One region of the Neobacillus sp. KR4-4 genome, then DNA from elsewhere that is predicted to be linked to it. Evidence: predicted binding sites of a transcription regulator. Region 1 holds the regulator's gene; each other region holds the start of a gene.

Region 1 (4,671 bases):
AACTTCCTTGCTATCTAAATCCAAATGGTTGGTGGGCTCATCTAAAATTAGAACATTGGCTTTTTCCAACATCAGCTTAGCTAAAGCAAGTCGAGCTTTCTCCCCACCGCTTAAAGTGGAGACAATTTTTAAGACATCATCACCGGAAAATAAGAAATTACCAAGAACCGTTCGAATCTCTTTTTCGTTTTTTAACGGGTAATCATCCCAGAGTTCATTCAAAACACGCTTATTGGAAGTTAATTCAGCCTGTTCCTGATCGTAATATCCGATGGAAAGGTTTGTTCCATAGAGAATGGTTCCGTCTAGGGCAGGAAGCTTTTTAATAATTGTTTTTAATAAGGTTGATTTACCAATTCCATTTGGGCCAACTAAGGCAATGCTTTCTCCTTTAAAGGCACGAAAAGAAATGGCTTCTGAGACCTTTTCGCCCTGATAACCGACAGCAAGGGAATCGACCGTTAACACGTCATTGCCGCTTTGTTTTTCAATTTCAAACGAGAAGTTTGCCGATTTTTCATCTCCTAAGGGGCGGTCCATCAGTTCCATCTTCTCTAACTTTTTGCGGCGGCTTTGGGCTCGTTTGGTCGTTGATGCACGTGCCAAATTCCGGTTGATAAAATCCTGAAGATCTGCCACCTCTTGCTGTTGCTTTTCAAAAAGCTTTAAATCACGCTCATAATTGGCCGCTTTTTGATCTAGGTAGGCACTATAGTTGCCTGTGAATCGTTGGATTTGCTTACGGGAGACTTCATATACCTGCGTAACCACCTTATCTAAAAAATAGCGGTCATGGGAAACAATCAAAATGGCCCCGTGATAACTTTGTAAATATTGCTCCAGCCAGGACAGGGTATCAATATCAAGATGGTTGGTCGGCTCGTCCAATATTAAGATATCGGGCTTAGTTAATAGCAGTTTACCAAGGGCAAGACGCGTTTTCTGTCCGCCGCTTAAACTTGATATCATCAAGGATTTATCAGGGAAATTTAACCCATGGAGTACAGAACGGAGCTCTGCCTCGTATTGATATCCACCCTGCTCCTTAAATTTCACTTGAAGATGGTCGTACTCTTTTAGGATTCTCTCGTATCTTCCAGTATCATCAAATACATTAGGATCGGCCATTTGCTCTTCAAGGGCCCGAAGTGACTTTTCCATTAAACGCAGCGGTTCAAATACAGTCAACATCTCGTCCCATATCGACAAAGTGGACTCTAAACCAGTATTTTGGGCTAAATAGCCAATCATTACTTCTTTTGGTTTGATGATTTCACCGCCATCATGTGACAAGTGGCCAGCAATAATCTTCAATAATGTTGATTTTCCTGCCCCGTTGCGACCAACTAGAGCCACACGGTCTCGAGTTTGTAATTCTAATTTAATATTCGATAAAATTAGGTCAGCACCATAATATTTTTGTAGTTGATTAACCTGTAACAAAATCATTCTTTTTCACCTCTATTACATAGGTTTAGTGTACCTTATTCCCCGTATATCGGCAATAAACTGAGGCGCAGATTAGGTGGATGAAGGTGTTAAATCGGCAAAAACCTTGAATTTCGTTCAAAGTTTCACAGACAGATAAGGAAAAATAGTGTATGATTTGAAGGGAGGATTATTTATATGGCAGAATTAACGCATTTTAATGAAGAAGGCCGAGCAAAAATGGTCGATGTCAGTGATAAGCCAGAAACAGCACGGACGGCACTTGCTCATTCCAGTATTACAGTTAGGAAAGAAATTTACGATAGAATTACGAATCACGCGATAAAAAAAGGTGATGTCTTAGCAGTGGCACAGGTAGCTGCGGTCATGGCAGCAAAGAAGACGTGGGATTTGATTCCGATGTGTCATCCGATCCCCTTAACGGGGGTTAATATATCTTTTTCCTGGGAGCAGGACACAGAAGAGAATTATCGCTTAAATATATCGGCAGCCGTTAAAACCAAGGGGAATACAGGTGTAGAAATGGAAGCGTTAACAGCTGCGTCAGCATGCGCTTTAACGGTTTATGATATGTGTAAAGCCGTTGATAAAGGTATGGTGATTGGCCCTACATATCTTGTCGAAAAAACAGGCGGTAAAAATGGTGATTTTAAGAGAAACGAAAAAGTTAAATGATTTTTAACTAAATTATCCATGGGGTGTGGGAGATTATGAGTAATGAAACAATGAAAATACCACAGGCGACAGCCAAACGGCTGCCCCTTTATTACCGATTTCTTAAAAACCTGCATTCTTCCGGTAAGCAAAGGGTTTCATCAGCCGAACTAAGTGAAGCCGTAAAGGTCGACTCAGCCACGATTCGCCGCGATTTTTCTTATTTCGGAGCATTAGGAAAAAAAGGTTATGGGTATAATGTCAATTATTTGATTTCCTTCTTTCGTAAAACCTTGGACCAGGATGAATTAACAAAGGTTGCTTTAATAGGGGTAGGGAATTTGGGCACGGCATTTTTAAACTATAATTTTTTAAAGAATAATAACACGAAAATAGAATGTGCCTTTGATGTGGATCCAGAAAAAATGGGAACGAAAATTCGCGAGGTCCCGGTTTATCATATGGATGAATTGGAGAAGGTTTTATCTGAGGGGGGTATATCCGTTGCGATATTAACGGTTCCAGCCCCAGTTGCACAGATGATTACTGATCGACTTGTGAGTGCAAATATAAAGGGAATATTAAACTTTACGCCAGCACGCTTAAATGTTCCCCCGCAAATTAGAGTCCATCATATTGACTTAGCAGTGGAACTGCAATCGCTTGTTTATTTTTTAAAGCATTATCCGACGGTGGAATTAGAGGAAGAAGAATAGTAATTTAGTTAAGAGCAGAGCTTTTCACAACATTTGTGGAGAGCTCTTTTGTATGCTTCATACCCTGCTTTTTTTAATTACATAATCTATCAAAATACTGAGGGCTGGACTAAGATGTAGGTAGTTTATTTGCAAGCGATTACTATCGGGATTATAGATCACACATTCCCTAGAGTGACATCTAGGGTTTTTGCAATTGGAGGGGATGAAGTTGGCGATCGTGCTGACTATGTTTGTACTTGGGGTATTATTAGGATTTGTCGGAGCAGGAGGTTCTGGCTTTATTATTGCCATTTTAACAGTGGTTTTTGGAGTTCCCATCCATGTCGCTTTAGGGACATCTTTAGCTGCCATGGTGTTTACTACCTTGTCAGGTGCGTACAGTCATTTTCGGCAAGGAAATATTTCGATTAAAACGGGTCTAATTGTCGGAGGATTTGGGTCGATTGCTTCCTATTTTGGTTCAAAGCTAGCTGGTTTGATTCCCATCCATTCCTTGCATTGGTTAACCGCAGGGATGTTGTTTCTATCCGCTTTGATCTTGGTCGTACGATTGTTTATTGTTCAAAAAATTAAGGCAAACTATAAAAAAGACGAACCAAGCAACCTTCTTCTTATTAAGAAAGCAGCGCTAGTCGGTTTGGTTACCGGGTTGATGTCTGGGACATTTGGGATTGGTGCTGCACCGTTCATTCAAATCGGACTGCTTTTAATCTTGGGACTTACGCTTAAACAATCGGTGGGTACAACCATGCTTGTTATTCTGCCCATCGCTTTAGCAGGGGGAGCTGGCTATTATTTTCAAGGATACTTGAACTTCCCATTGTTAATTGAAGTGGTGGCAGGAACCATGATTGGTTCTTATGTCGGGGCCAAGTTTACGGACTTTGCACCTCAGCCCGTTTTAAAAAGTGCGATGGTCCTGACCCCTATTTTAGCAGGAGCTATATTACTGATAAGTTAAAGAAAGCTTCTAATGCTGCAAAGTTCTGTCATAGCAAGCTTTGCAGCTTTTTTGCGTTTACTTTACTTACCTGAATGATTACATTGTCATCAAGGGGTGCATCAAGATGGTGCCTGACACCCGGTACAGCTGGAGGGAAATATGAGAAGGGGCAGATGGAGTTTAAAATCAGTGATTATTGTATTCGTTTGTGTAGTGGTTACTTTTTCGCTGTTGATAACGGATTTACTTATAAGTTCCAGAATTGCTTCAGAGACGGAAAAGAATCAGGCGGAGCAAGCAAGAAGTGTAGCTCGCATGGTTGCACATAGTCCGCTTGTGATTGAGGCGATGAGTGGGAAACGCGATGAAAAGGACATTCAAAGCTATGCAAATGAAATGAGGAAAGTTACAAATGTTTACTTTATTGTCGTGATGGATATGAATGCCATTCGAAAATCCCACCCCGACAGTAATAAAATAGGGTTGCCATTCAGGGGTGGAGATGAAGGACCTGTTTTAAAAGGAAGAGAGCATGCGTCAATATCAAAGGGATCGCTGGGACCTTCATTACGCTCTTTTACACCCATTAAGGACGAAAAAGGGAAACAAATCGGGGCAGTGGCCGTTGGGATTTCGCTGGATAATGTGGAAAAGGCCGTCAAAAAGAGCCGAACTGGGATCTATATTGGAACCCTGATCGGTCTATTAATCGGTGTTCTTGGGGCTGTTATTTTAGCTAGATATATCAAAAAAATCTTACTTGGGCTTGAGCCGTTTGCGATCGCAAAATTATTAGAAGAAAGAAGCGCTATGCTTCAATCCGTCAGAGAAGGAATTGTCGCGGTTGATCAAGAGTCAAAGATAACACTTGTCAACCGAGCTGCTTTAAAGATGTTTCACAAGGCA
Region 2 (4,671 bases), on a different contig from region 1:
CCTTCACGTCCACCATGTGTTGTTGCTTTTGATGTAAACAGCACTGACATATAATCACCTCATAAATTATATTTAAAATTAAATTGCCTACAATTTAATTTTATATAATTAAATTGTCCACAACTTAATTATATAAAATTAAATTTTTTTCAAGATGGGGGAAGGGAAGAGTCCATCCATCCATCTAATTAAAATAAGATATAAAGCGAAAAAACAAAAAACTTATGGTGAAGAGATATTTGTGAATCAATTCACAAATTTAACCAATCATCATTTCCATTACCTTTCAAATGCATTCCATAATAATAGCTACTTCTCCATAATAATAGATTTATTAATTTTACATCCATCCAATCGAAGCCTTTTTTAACCATCCATTTTTTCCTCAAACTAAAAAAGAACCACCATAACATCATGTTTCTTACGTATGAACAAACTTATATGGATATATTTGAACTATTCAATTCACGGGGATATCTTTACCTAAAAGAAAACGACTATAGCCTACAAATTCCATTATTTACTTTAATGGAATTTGTATTGGCTACAATCGTAAATAGTTCATCGTTAGGGGAGATTGATCAAGCCATTTGGGTTTGAGTCACCTCTTAGAAACAAAAACTTATTCATTATTTAGCAATTTTATGAATAAGTTTTAATAGGCTAAGCTGAACAGTCCTTTAATATGTGACAAATAACGTATGTTACTTGCTTCTTTCATTAGAGTAGCTGGCAGCCCTTGAAGTGGAATTGAGTTGGACCCAATTATAGCAACACCATCCTTACGACCTAGGCTTGCAAGTGTACCTGAGTTAATTGGTGCAAACTCTTTCAATGTTTTGTCTTGTAAGTATGCAAATAGATTGTAACCAACAAGTTCACCCATTTGCCAAGCATTTTGTGCAGTAGGTGAGTATGGACGACCACCTTCTGGAGGATAGACAACAGCACTGTCACCGACAATAAATACGTCATTATGAGAATTAGATTGAAGAAAACGATTAACAGTTGCACGGTTACGATCTACTTCGAGGCCTGATTCTCCAACTAGAGGAAGGCCCTGTACTCCACCAGTCCAAACGAAAGTATTTGCTATGATTTTGCGGCCATCTTTTAAGTCGATTTCATTTCCTTTAACATTTGTTACAGGAAGACCTGTTAAGAATTCAACTCCGCGGGCTTCTAAACTAGTCATTGCACGTTTAATTAATTGATCAGGTAAAACTGGAAGAATTTTTGGACCAGATTCTACGAGCATGATTTTCAATTCTTTAGGATCAACGCCATAGCCTTTAGCAACTTTAGGCATATTCTCAACGATTTCACCAACTAATTCAACGCCAGTTAATCCACCGCCGGCTATTAGAATTGTTGCATCTGCTTCATTTTTCGTTTGAGCAAATTCGCGAATGCGATCTTCAATATGATTGTAAATGTTGTTTGCATCATCAACTGATTTTAACACCATGCTGTACTCTTCAAGTCCTGGAATGCCGAAATAAGCTGTTTGACTTCCCAAACCAACAACAAGGGCATCATAAGTTAAAGTAGAACCATCAGCAAGCTTCAATAGTTTATTGTCTACTGAAAAAGATTCAATCTCTGAAATTTTAAGATCAATATCTTTTCCTTTGAAAAGTTTTTCTAAAGATATAGAAATTGCTTGTTCAGAAATAGTTCCCCCTGCAAGGCGGTGCAGTTCAGTGATGATTTGGTGAGTTGGATATTTGTTAACCACTGTTATTTGTGCGTCAGCTTTATATAAATATTTGCGAGCAGTTAAAGCAGTTAGTAGTCCACCATAACCCGCACCTAAGATGACGATATGTTTAGCCATAATTAATCCTCCGTTCTTATTATTAGTATTATTTATTATCTCGTTCTGCAGTAATTTGTAGAAAAGTGTTTACGAAACGGAATAACTTCTGGGCTTGCGGATCTTTTAACATCTTTAAAAGTCCAAAAAGGCCTATCACTTCGTTGCTTTCCTCAGCACGGTCTTTTGCTTCGATAGCCATTGATGCAATGTTTTTTACGCTGTGTGTTACAGGTTCTAAAATTTCTTGTATCGCTCCAATAGTATCGTTTTTTAGTACTTCATCATTAGCCACAGTTTGAGCAAAGTCATATGACTTCGTCAAAAAATTTACAAGTTCAGTCAATTTTGGAAGCTGATCGACCAACATAGTCAATGACTCCTGAACCTCAGGTTTTAATAGCCGTTCAAGGATATCAAATTGTTCTAGATTTGCTGACAAGTTTAGTGTTTCTTGTTTAGACTTTGTTTGAGTAATTATTTCTGCCATTTCTAATTCTCCTTTGCGTATAGTAATAATTTTATTTATAAGGAGCTAAAGAGACACCTTTCCCATGGAAACATTGGAATAGCTAACGGTTTAAAATATTGTGAAATTTTTCACAAATAATCCCAAAAAATTTGGCTGTGAGAATATAAAGACCTCACAGGATTCCTACCGTAAGCAGGATTACATATATGTAACGAATTAGTGATTCATTCTGTGACAAGCGGTCAAATTAGATTTAAATTTGATACGAATATCAAAACATGCTCTTTCTAAATAATAGATACTCAGGATAATAGTCTTTTCTAATACTCTTTGTACGTGATCCATGTTTAATAGGAAATGTTTTGCACAAATTTAAGAAAAATACTTTAATTTGTCACAAAATTGTATCTTATCTCGTTATATTTATAGCCCTGCTACGAATTAGTGAATTGTTGAAATAGAATGGAAGTGAAGAGATGAAAGAACTGTACGAAAAATATAAAATGTTGTTGTTTAAACTCGCCTACCAACTGACAGGATCGGTTACAGATGCGGAAGATGTTGTCCATGACGTTTTTTTAAAGTTATATGACGTACCGCCGGATAAGTTGGGTGAACCTAAAGCCTATCTTTGTAAAATGGTAACGAATCGGTGTCGGGATTTACAAAAAACAGCTCACAAGAGGCGAGATCTATATTTTGGAGATTGGCTTCCTGAACTTCTTTCTAGTTCTGAAGAAAATTCAATAGATTCGGTCGTCTGTGACGATCGATTGTTTTACGGGATGCTTCTGCTAATTGAAAAGCTTACACCGACCGAGCGTGTCGTTTTTGTCCTTCGTAAAGCACTTAGCTTTGAATATCATGAAATAGCTGAACTCATAGAAAAAAGCGAAGCGAATTGCCGCAAGTTGTTTAGCCGCGCAAGTGCAAAGATGAAGCTTAGTTCTAAAGAGGAAGTTCATTCTGAAGCCGCTTCTCAAGATTTAGTTCATTATTTATTAATAGCACTCAAACAGGGGAACCTAAATCAAGTCCTAGCTATGATCAAATTGTTGTACTGGTCTCAGATGGGGGAGGCAAAGTATTGGGTGCTGGTGAACCAATTGAAACACGAGATCATGTTGAAAAGTTTCTGTTTGGCCATGTTACGCAAGCATCAATGATTGATGGAATATCAGATATCCAATGGAGATCGTAATAGCAGGGGATGATTACCTTCCATTATCTTGTAAATACCTTAAAAGCTTAAAGGGCTAGTAAATAGCCATTTAAGCTTTTTTATTTTTATTTAGAAAGGGGTCTTGTATCTCCTTTCTTAAACTCTTTTACGTACATAAAGAAAAATAGTTCAATGAAATAAGCTTCTTCAAACCTTTTTTTCGTATGCTTTCTTTTTGACGGCTGAAAGGGTCCATAAGAAAAGAGGGATACCAATACCACAAACAGGGAATACCACAGCTGTCCAAAATTCGTCGAATAATGTAAATGCTGATACACCAGGAATCAAAATAGTGATTATAGCGATCGCAGGCGCGCCGAACCAAATAATTTTTCGCCAATCTTTTACATTAATCCAATTTGCCATTTCATAACTTGCAATAAAAAAATAAAGGGAAGCTTGGGCAATCACTCCAAAGATCCAAATAAACATCAAAAAGATATCAGCGTTTTGAATGAAATTTAAAATATCAATCGTTCTAACTGCCGAAAAATAAGGAAATCTTAATTTGGTTGATAAATTCGGCCCAAAGACCAACAGGACAATAAGGGTGGCAGTAAAGATTACGAAAATAGTAATTCCTACGCCTAAGATGGATTTTGAAAGCACTTTTTTTGTGTTTTGTACAAAAGAAACGATAACCAATAAGACGAACGGACCTGAGAACCAATAAGCAGGAGCAATTGATCCCTTCAATATGTTCATCCATTCGGAATCAGCATAGAAAGGTAGTAAATTATGCAACTTTAAGTTTTGTACAATTAAAATGAAACTAACAATCATCGTAAAAATAATTAAGGGCCCTACTAGTTCACAAAATCGTCCAATTCCCGTTATGCCTGAGGTATAGGACAAATATGTCACTAAACCTATTGAAAGCAGTATGATTAACCACAGAGGAGTTCTGTTAAGAAGTATAAGATGAATAAAATCTGCAAAGGCACGCAGTAACACAGCAGTTAAAATATACCAGGAAACCAAATAAGGAAGGACAATCAGTCTTCCTAACCATTTACCTAACAATGCCTGGCTAAATTGAAACAATGTTTGGTTGGGGTGGAGAGTACATAGATGAACAACCAAAAAAGTTAAAGAAACACCTATAATGCCCCCAATTATCATAGAAAGCCATGCATCCTGTTTTGCCACTTGGATCGCTGG
Region 3 (4,671 bases), on a different contig from region 1:
AGAAACCGATTATTTATCGATTAATAATCGGAATTATTTAGGTTCATTTCAATTTGTCCCTGAAAATTCAAAGTATGTTCGTCCGATTAACGAGATTTACATGGAAGATTACCTAAAAGGTGTTGTCCCTTCTGAAATGTATGCCAGTTGGAACCGTGAAGCATTAAAAACGCAAGCGATAGCGGCAAGAACCTATGCGCTTACTTATAAATCAGTAACCATTGATGATACGATTAATTATCAAGTTTATGGTGGTTATACTTGGAATCCCAATAGTACAGCTGCAGTGGATGAAACAAAAGGGGAAGTCCTAAAGGCAAATGGCCGGCTAGTTAGTGCCGTTTTCTCTGCAAGTAATGGCGGGAAAACAGAATCAAATGCCAATGTCTGGGGTTCCTCGCCACTCTCATATTTAACGATTAAAGAAGATCCGTATGATGCAAAAACTGCTTGGAAATTCTCCATAAGTAAACAACAATTTAATCCCGCTAATTTGACATGGAGTCAAATGAAAGAAAAAGATACTACCATTATTAATATGATAAAAGCTTGGATGGCCACGCATGGCTATGCTGGAAAAGAAATTAAAATTACAGCTATACCTGTACTAAGCTTGCACACCCCAACATCTGGCGGTCGTGTTTCCAAGGGAAATATAACAGTTGAATTTTTAACAAAAGATAAAATTGACGAAAATGGCGCTTATATCCCGCAAAAATTAGAATATAAAAATGTAGCAGCCTCACAGATTCGTGCAATGGTCGGCAATCGGATGATGTTGAGTTATCTTGTTTCAAACATCGCGGATAAGGACGGAACCATTACAGTTTCCGGATTGGGTGACGGCCATGGTGTTGGATTAAGTCAATGGGGTGCACAGAATCGTGCCGAAGCAGGCCAAAAATACAATCAGATTCTTGCCTTTTATTACGATGGTGCATCCATTGTAAGAGAGTACGGCGACAGACCTGTGCCTGTTGTAGAAGCTCCAGCTGAACCAACCGAACAGAAAGCAGCAGATACCACAGAACAACCAGAACCATCAGAACAGAAAACTAGTACAACTGAAGAACTAGCGGCAGTTAAACCGGTTCAGGAAACGCCAAAGACTCCAGTTATAGACCAAACTGCTCCAACGATTAGTGAAGTCAAAGTAAATGTCGATCATTTGAAAAATAAAACATTTGTTAGCTTTAAGACGAACGAAAAGGCAAAAGTAACAGTTTATCTTAAGGACAGCAAAGGCAAGATTTTCACCTATTTATTAAAAGATGCACTAACAGGAGCAGGGACGATTACCAAAGAATATAACAGTTATTCTTTAGCTAACGGAAAATATTATGCAGGAATTATTGCCGTTGATTTGAGTAATAATCGATCTTCGACATTGCCATCTTTTGAGGTAAAAAAAGACAAGACCGCACCTAAATTCAGTGGCGTTAAAGCAAGCATAGATAACAAAAATAATAAAGCCCACATTACTTTTAAAACTAACGAAAACGCAAAGGTAACGTTGTATATTAAAAACAATTCCGGTAAAATCCTTAGCTACTTGAAAAAAGATATCCAAACAAAAGCAGGGACCATTAATCAGGAATACAATACAAAATCATTAGGTAATGGGAAATATTCGGTTGTAATATCTGCGACGGACACAAGTAAAAATCGTTCGAGCGTGACAACTAGTTTCGAAGTTAAAAAAGTTGTCAAAATGAAAACGGGAAAAGTGACTGTAACTCGACTGAATGTCCGCAGCTCAGCCTCCACTAAAGGCAAAGTGATTGGATCGTTAAAGAAAAATCAAACCGTAACGATAGTTTCCACAACAGGATCATGGTATAAAATCAAATATGGTAAAACGACAGGTTATGTATCAAAATCGTATTTAAAATAATATTTTTTGCCCTTGAATGTAACAGAATATTATATAAAAAGAATGGCTCGAAGATTACTTCCAGCCATTCTTTTTTATCCCTTCGCGTTCGAAGGCGCTTTTTCCAAATCCAACAGTTTTTCCTTCATCTCCAAACCGCCACGAAATCCAGTGAGTTTTCCGTTCTTTCCAATCACCCGATGGCAGGGAACCGTAATTAAGATTGGGTTGGCCCCGATGGCAGAGGCCACTGCACGAACTGACTTAGGTTTTTGAAGGATTTCTGCGATTTCCGAGTAAGTATGGGTAGACCCGTAAGGAATTTCATTTAATGCGTTCCAAACAGATTGTTGAAAAGGAGTTCCATAAAAATCGGTTGGAAAAGTAAACTTCGTCCTTTTTCCTTGAAAATATTCAGCGAATTGGTCAGCATATATGTGCATTCGTTGATCGTCTGGTTCCAATTGGTGCTGAGGGAACTTTTTCTGCACCCAGTCCCTTAATTCCTCAAAGCCCTTATGGTCTGATCCAACATAACAAAGTCCTTGGGTTGTTGCTGCAAGATACATTTCCCATGGGCCATGAACAAATAAACTCCAATAAATGATTTTTCTATCCATAATAAAGCCTCTTTTCTTTATTCAATTCTGTTCATTTGACGATATTCTGATGGTGTAAAGGTTGTTATTTTTTTAAAGTGTGGCGAAATGAGTTGGATTTATTATTCCTATCTCCATATCAGTATACCTCTATTAAAAGAGGGAAGTAAGTAATTTTGAGTATAAAAGCAAGAATACAAAGATAAATGTAAGCGCTAAAAAATAGTTAAAGAAATTTTCACAGGATTTTAGAAGAATTTGTTATAAAATAAATATGTTAAATATTTCACAATCTAAAAGAATCTAGTTTATTTAAAAGGAGTCCTTCTGATGGGGTACAGTAAACCCGAAAAAATTATGGAAATTACCATTGAGAATGGAGTGAAAAAGGCAAATTACCTGCTGCTACGAACATTGATCCTGGGTTTTGAGGCAGGAGCCTTTATTGCTTTAGGTTATTTACTCTTCATCCGTGTAACAGCAACTCTTACAGGAAATATAGAAGGATTAAGCAGCTTGATTGGTGCCTCTGTCTTTCCAATTGGTCTTGTCCTTACCTTGTTAGCTGGTGGAGAATTGTTAACTGGGAATATGATGGCAGTTCCAATAGCAAGGATGGCAAATAAAATTAGCACCAGGAAGGTTATTTATAATTGGTTCCTTGTAACGTTTAGTAACTTTGTCGGGGCCATATTTGTGGCTTACTTTTTTGGACATTTGGTTGGACTCACGGAAACAGGACCATTTTTGGAAAGAACGATTAGTATTGCTGACCATAAATTAGAAGCCACTTTTCTCCAAGCTTTCATTTCAGGGATCGGCTGTAATTGGCTCGTGGCTGCGGCTGTATGGCTTTCATATGGAGCAAATGATATGGTCGGAAAAATTACCGGTATTTGGTTTCCGACGATGGCTTTTGTCGCGATTGGTTTTCAACACGTGGTTGCTAATATGTTTGTGATTCCTGCGGCGATTTTTGCAGGCCATTTTACTTGGTTAGCCTATTTAGAGAATTTTATCCCTGTTTTTCTAGGAAATGCGGTGGGCGGATCAGTATTTATCGCAATGGCCTATTGGCATGCCTATAAGAAAAATGAACTTACTATAACTGAACCAAAAGTGATTCAGCCTATAATGAAAAGTAATATTAGATAAACAAGTATACAGAAAATTAAATAATTTCTTATGATAAATAGCTCCTAATTAATAGGGGCTTTTTTCATGTTTGAAAACACTTATTTATCATATTGACAGGTTATCGCGAATAAAATCGGAGAATGAATGGAATTCATTTGGAAGTTCAAAATCAAGCATGAAAATATTGGATAAGAGGTTGGGGAAATGAAAAAAAGCTCGTGGTTAATTGTAGTTTTAGTCAGTTGTAGTTTTTTAGGATTGGCCGGTTGTACAGAAAAATCAGTGAAAGAAAAAGCGGTTGAAGAAAAAGTTACAGAACCAAAGCAAAATTCGGTTCAAATACCTCAAGGAGAACCCCAAAAGGAAGAAGAACCAAAACCTATTACAGTTAATGTAATGGACCCCAATACGAAATCGATTATCAAAACCTTTCTTCCAGTCGACATGGGGTTTGGAACTAATAACGAAGCGTATAAAAAGGAACTAGAAAAGTGGGCAAAGGACTTGGCAAGAGGAACGGAAACTACCCCTGGCTATGACCAACGAATGGTCCTCGATAAGATCGATTCAAACGGTCAAATCATAAAAGGGAAACCAAGAGTTATTTTAGAAGAATCTGAGTTGGTTGAAAGGGTGTTAACTGCATCGGAAGCGGGAGGAGATGTGGAACTGCCTCTTTATGTGACCGAGAGCAGGTATAAGCCGGAAGATGTGAAGCATTTAGGGGAAGAAGTCGTTGCAACCTATACCACCAGATTTAACAGTGGGGTAGTGGGAAGGTCGAAAAATATCAAATTGTCAGCAGAGGCAATCCATAATGTTATTGTGGGAAGCGGCGATATTTTCTCTTTTAACACGACAGTTGGGCCAAGTGATGCCGAACATGGATATCAAAAAGCAAAGGAAATCGTGAATAAACAATTAGTCGATGGTATTGGCGGGGGGATTTGCCAGACTTCTTCCACTCTGTATAATTCAGTGGACCAATTAGGTGTTAGTTATATTGAAAAACATCACCATTCCTTGTCAGTAGGTTATGTCCCTGCGGGCAGAGATGCCACC
Region 4 (4,671 bases), on a different contig from region 1:
AGGAGTAGGTGTCCTTGGGGATACGAAAACAATAAACACCTACTACTCAAGCGGAACTTACTATTTATATGATATTACTAAGCCGATGACGGGTGTCATTGAAACAAGAACGGCAGCAAATCAATCCCGATTACCTGGTAATTATACAGTGGATGCTGATAATAATTTCAACGCTACCGGACAGCGAGCCGATGTAGATGCACACTACTATGCTGGTGTTGTTTATGATTATTATAAGAATACATTTAATAGAAATAGTTTTGATAATAATGGAGCCACTCTTCGCTCCACTGTCCACTATGGTAGAAATTACAACAACGCCTTCTGGAATGGATCACAAATGGTTTATGGAGATGGGGATGGAAAAACCTTCCGTTCGCTGTCAGGTGCTCTTGATGTTGTAGCCCATGAATTAACCCATGCGGTTACGGAAAGAACAGCTGGGTTACAGTACCAATATCAATCGGGTGCCTTAAATGAGTCCATTTCTGACACATTCGGGGTGTTTCTTGATAAAGGTGATTATTTAATGGGGGAAGATGTTTACACGCCGAATACAGCTGGTGATGCACTTCGCAGCCTGTCCAATCCTAAACTTTATGGACAGCCAGATAATATGAGCGGATACGTAAATACAACATCTGATAATGGCGGCGTTCACACAAACAGCGGAATTCCGAATAAGGCAGCCTATTTAACGATTTCAAGTCTAGGGACAGCTGTGGCTGAAAAAATCTACTATCGTGCACTTACAGTTTATTTGACTCCAACAAGTAATTTTAGTGGGGCACGTGCAGCGCTCCTTGCTGCAACAGCTGACCTTTATGGATCAGGCAGCACACAATACAATGCCGTTAAATCCGCTTGGACACAAGTAGGAGTAAACTAAGAAAAGAAAGAGGTCAGCCATCATAAAAGGGGATGGCTGACTTTTTCTTTGAGCAAAAAAAAGGATTGGTGTCAGGCACCAATCCAATAATGGGAAGTTTTAAGAAATGAGTTCTTCAAACCATTTCCGTATTAACTTGAGTTAATCATATGAAAAACTTATGTAGAATTTAGGTGGAACTTGTGTGGAAGTTGTGAAGATTTTATATGTGCAATGTAGTTAAGATGGCATATACTTATAAAAATTTGAAATCTAAATTTCTCCCCATATTTTTACTCGATACTATTAAACTAGCGAATATTTATAAAAATTGCGCCGTTTGTTGGTGGATAAATTTTTTTCTTACCGGGTGTTGTTATTCCCTTTTTTTGCAATATAATAAAAGTAAGGTGTTCACAAAATTGTCAAAATACATTTATCGAATTTACATACAAAATAATTTTTCAGGGGGAAGACATATGATTAGGGCGGCTATTGCTGGTGTAGTGGGTTTTGTGCTTATTTTTATCGAATCGATGATTGTCATGAATCTCAAAGGCCTTGAAACCATTGAGTTTGGCGGCATAGCTCCATTCATAAATGTCTGGGCTATGAATTTCTTTTTCGTCTTTGCTATTCTTACACAGGTAACCAATTGGTACGTGAACAAGGAAAGTTTAGAAGAGGATAATAGCTATTAATAATAAAGCGACGCAATCTGGCATAATGCCCAAGATTGGCGTCGCTTTTTGTTTGGTTTAAACGTTGTGTTTTACGAATTTATTACCTCCAATAGCTGTTTTACGAATGAATGGGATTACCCAACGATCAAGACCGATGCGGCCGGCATTATAACCGGCGAATAGAATAATTGCTCCAATGAAAAGGTCAGTTGGAATATGAGATACAGTTCCTGCTAAGAAGAAAGAGAAGTTCATCACAAGACCAAAGAACATGGCAGCAGTTGTTAAGCATCCAAGAATTAGTCCAAGTCCAACTAAAAACTCGCCAAGTGGAACGATTGTGTTAAAAATATCAACGTTTGGTAATGCAAAGTGTTGTAAGAAATCAACATACCAGCCATAAACTACGCTGCCGTCAGGTCCTTTTACGGGATTAGCAATGGCTCCTTTTAAGAATCCAGAAGCATCGAAACCACCTGCTAATTTGTGGTACCCAGCTGTTAACCAAGAATAACCGATATATAGGCGGAGGACTGTTAAAATTCCTGCGGCAACTTTGTTTTCTCTTAACCAATTTACTACCATGTGAAACACTCCTTATTTATTAAGTTTGTTAATTGTTTTCTACATTGTTACTATAACAAACTTATTTCGAAATCAGGGCAAATTGTTCACTATTTCACATATTCGTAAAAAAGTTTTGAACAAGTTTTGAACGAACACTCCTTTTTCATGGAGTGCTTCGTTAGTATTTTTTGGTATAGGAGATGAATATAGCTTTAAAGTAAGAGTTGAAATTTTTACCAAAAAGGGTCTTGATAAAACTAATGGTATTAGTTATTATAAAACTAACGATATTAGTTAAAGGGGATATGCCAGTTGAGGATGATTAAAAATGGATATTTATATCAAGTCACTTTCATGGCAAGAGTTTTTCCAGTCAACTGCTATTTGGTGGAGGAAGAGGATGGGTTAACGTTAATTGATGCGGCACTAGGTTTTTGCACGAAGGGAATTATGAAGGCCGCGGAATCGATTGGAAAGCCAATTACCAAAATAGTACTGACACATGCTCATGAAGATCATGTCGGTGCGCTGGATTCAATAAAAGAAATGCTGCCAGCAGTACCGGTGTATATTTCGGTTCGCGACAATAGGCTAATGAATGGTGATCGTTCGCTTGACCCTCATGAGGCACAAACCGCGATTAAAGGCGGTGTACCGAAAAAATTAAAAACGAGACCTAGTATTTTATTGAAGGAAGGCGACTTGATTGGTTCGTTAACCGCGATTGAAACGCCAGGACATACACCCGGCTCGATGTCATTTTTAGATTTACGTACAAAGGCGTTGATTGCTGGGGACGCCTTGCAGACACGGGGTGGAATGGCGGTAGCAGGGGATATAGTCCCATGGTTTCCATTCCCAGCCTTTGGTACTTGGAGTAAAGAAACAGCCATGATTAGCGCACGGAAATTAGTGAGTTACCAACCAGAGTTACTTGCGGTCGGCCATGGGGAGATGGTGATGAATCCTAGGAAAGAAATGGAACAGGCAATCAAACATCTTGAACGAAAAATTGGATAGGGAGTCATGACTATGTCACCAAGACCAAAAATCGGTCTCGAATTATCTTTTATTATTGAAGCGGCAGGAGAACTTGCCGACCAGCAGGGGATCCAGGAAGTTACCTTAGCAAACCTAGCGAAGAAACTAGGTATCCGCTCGCCTTCTTTATATAATCATTTCGACGGACTTCCAGGATTACGAAAGAAATTGGCGATCTATGGAATCAATATGCTTTATAAAGTGATGGCAGATGCAGCAATTGGGGTGTCAGGCACCGAAGCTGTCCTCGCGGTAAGTCAGGCTTATGTAGATTTTGCCCGTAGGCATCCAGGAATTTATGAGGCTACTTTACTTGCACCGAATCCAGAAGATGTGGATGTGCAGCAAGCAGGGGCGAAAATCGTTGACCTTTCTGTCCGGATTTTGCAGGCATATCATTTAGAAGGGGAGCGTGCCCTGCATGCTGTCAGGGGCTTGCGCAGTATTTTACATGGATTTTCAGCCTTAGAGCAAAAAGGCGGGTTCAAGATGTCGTTGGATTTGAATGAAAGTCTAATAATTATTATCAAGGCATTTCTTGCGGGGATGGAAGAGGGGAATTAAGTAATGTCGATAGGAAGGTTCACAGTCCAAAGACATAGAAAAATACCTGTCATGGGCACTCTGGAGCACCTCCTCCCCATGAGTACACACATGAAGGTACATTTTGGAGATAGCAGTTCTCCATTGACCTTTGGTATAATGGGATAAAGTTTAGAATTAAGGGATGATCATGTAAATGAGATCAGAAAAATTGGGATTAGTATTAGATGTTGAGACTACCGGGTTAGGGCCAACCAAAGATGAAGTAATCGAACTTGCCTTAAAGTTATTTTCTTATCGAGCCGACACTGGCGAGGTAATCGATATTATCGAAGAAGATTCCTTTTTACGTGAGCCCCTCTCCCGTACAGCAAGGAATAATTATGACTCAGCGTATCGAGTTCATGGAATCCCATATGAAATGGTTCAAGGGAAAAGCTTTTATGATGTAAAAATAAAAACATACTTCCATCGTGCCGATTCCGTGTTTGCTCATAATGCCTCCTTCGATCGAAGCTTTCTTTATCATATGTATCCAGAAGTTAACGATCTGAAATGGTACTGTACAATGAGAAATATCCCTTGGAAAAATTACGGATTTCCCAATGGGAAATTACTCACGCTATTACAAGCACACAACATTACAGACTACCAAACACATAGAGCACTAGATGATATTACATACTTGTTGGAGCTGCTTAAGAAAACAAGTCCGAATGGAAACTATTATCTTCAAGAAGTGCTAGAAAAGTCCCCAATGAGAAAATATCAGCCAGCCGTTTCGCGATCGAAAATGGGTTAAAAAAACTAATCACGCTTGATTAGTTTTTTTGTTAGAATGGCAAAAAAACCCGGTCACATATTAGACCGGGTTCATCTTAATACAACTTGTGTATGTATGAATTTATTGTCTGCCCTCAGTGAAGATTTGGAAGGTTATACCAAATTTATCGATTACACTGCCATATG

What was found. Region 1 encodes Rex, which represses fermentation and respiration genes when NADH is low (regulators of the CRP and FNR family bind a similar motif). Its sites were predicted from a motif close to TTGTGAAATATTTCACAA; they were not measured.
Region 2: the regulator Rex is predicted to act here: its motif matches at 2,405-2,422, upstream of ACE198_RS13010 (DUF1641 domain-containing protein).
Region 3: the regulator Rex is predicted to act here: its motif matches at 2,747-2,764, upstream of ACE198_RS20605 (formate/nitrite transporter family protein).
Region 4: the regulator Rex is predicted to act here: its motif matches at 2,219-2,236, upstream of ACE198_RS16420 (DoxX family membrane protein).

The regions. Positions count from the first base shown of each region.
Region 1 covers NZ_JBHHJU010000040.1:34,993-39,663, reverse strand. The annotation lists gene ACE198_RS26075 (ABC transporter ATP-binding protein) at 1-1,449, opposite strand, end outside; gene moaC (cyclic pyranopterin monophosphate synthase MoaC) at 1,627-2,124, shown strand; gene ACE198_RS26065 (redox-sensing transcriptional repressor Rex) at 2,160-2,819, shown strand; gene ACE198_RS26060 (sulfite exporter TauE/SafE family protein) at 3,031-3,783, shown strand; gene dcuS (DcuS/MalK family sensor histidine kinase) at 3,925-4,671, shown strand, end outside.
Region 2 covers NZ_JBHHJU010000011.1:19,647-24,317, forward strand. The annotation lists gene ACE198_RS13000 (organic hydroperoxide resistance protein) at 1-50, opposite strand, end outside; gene ACE198_RS13005 (NAD(P)/FAD-dependent oxidoreductase) at 656-1,837, opposite strand; gene ACE198_RS13010 (DUF1641 domain-containing protein) at 1,866-2,306, opposite strand; gene ACE198_RS13015 (sigma-70 family RNA polymerase sigma factor) at 2,765-3,454, shown strand; gene ACE198_RS13020 (GerAB/ArcD/ProY family transporter) at 3,658-4,671, opposite strand, start outside.
Region 3 covers NZ_JBHHJU010000024.1:32,109-36,779, forward strand. The annotation lists gene ACE198_RS20595 (SpoIID/LytB domain-containing protein) at 1-1,894, shown strand, start outside; gene ACE198_RS20600 (methylated-DNA--[protein]-cysteine S-methyltransferase) at 1,969-2,493, opposite strand; gene ACE198_RS20605 (formate/nitrite transporter family protein) at 2,803-3,627, shown strand; gene ACE198_RS20610 (VanW family protein) at 3,814-4,671, shown strand, end outside.
Region 4 covers NZ_JBHHJU010000015.1:109,695-114,365, reverse strand. The annotation lists gene ACE198_RS16430 (M4 family metallopeptidase) at 1-889, shown strand, start outside; gene ACE198_RS16425 (hypothetical protein) at 1,348-1,569, shown strand; gene ACE198_RS16420 (DoxX family membrane protein) at 1,627-2,136, opposite strand; gene ACE198_RS16415 (MBL fold metallo-hydrolase) at 2,431-3,138, shown strand; gene ACE198_RS16410 (TetR/AcrR family transcriptional regulator) at 3,151-3,723, shown strand; gene ACE198_RS16405 (exonuclease domain-containing protein) at 3,899-4,504, shown strand; gene ACE198_RS16400 (VOC family protein) at 4,607-4,671, opposite strand, start outside.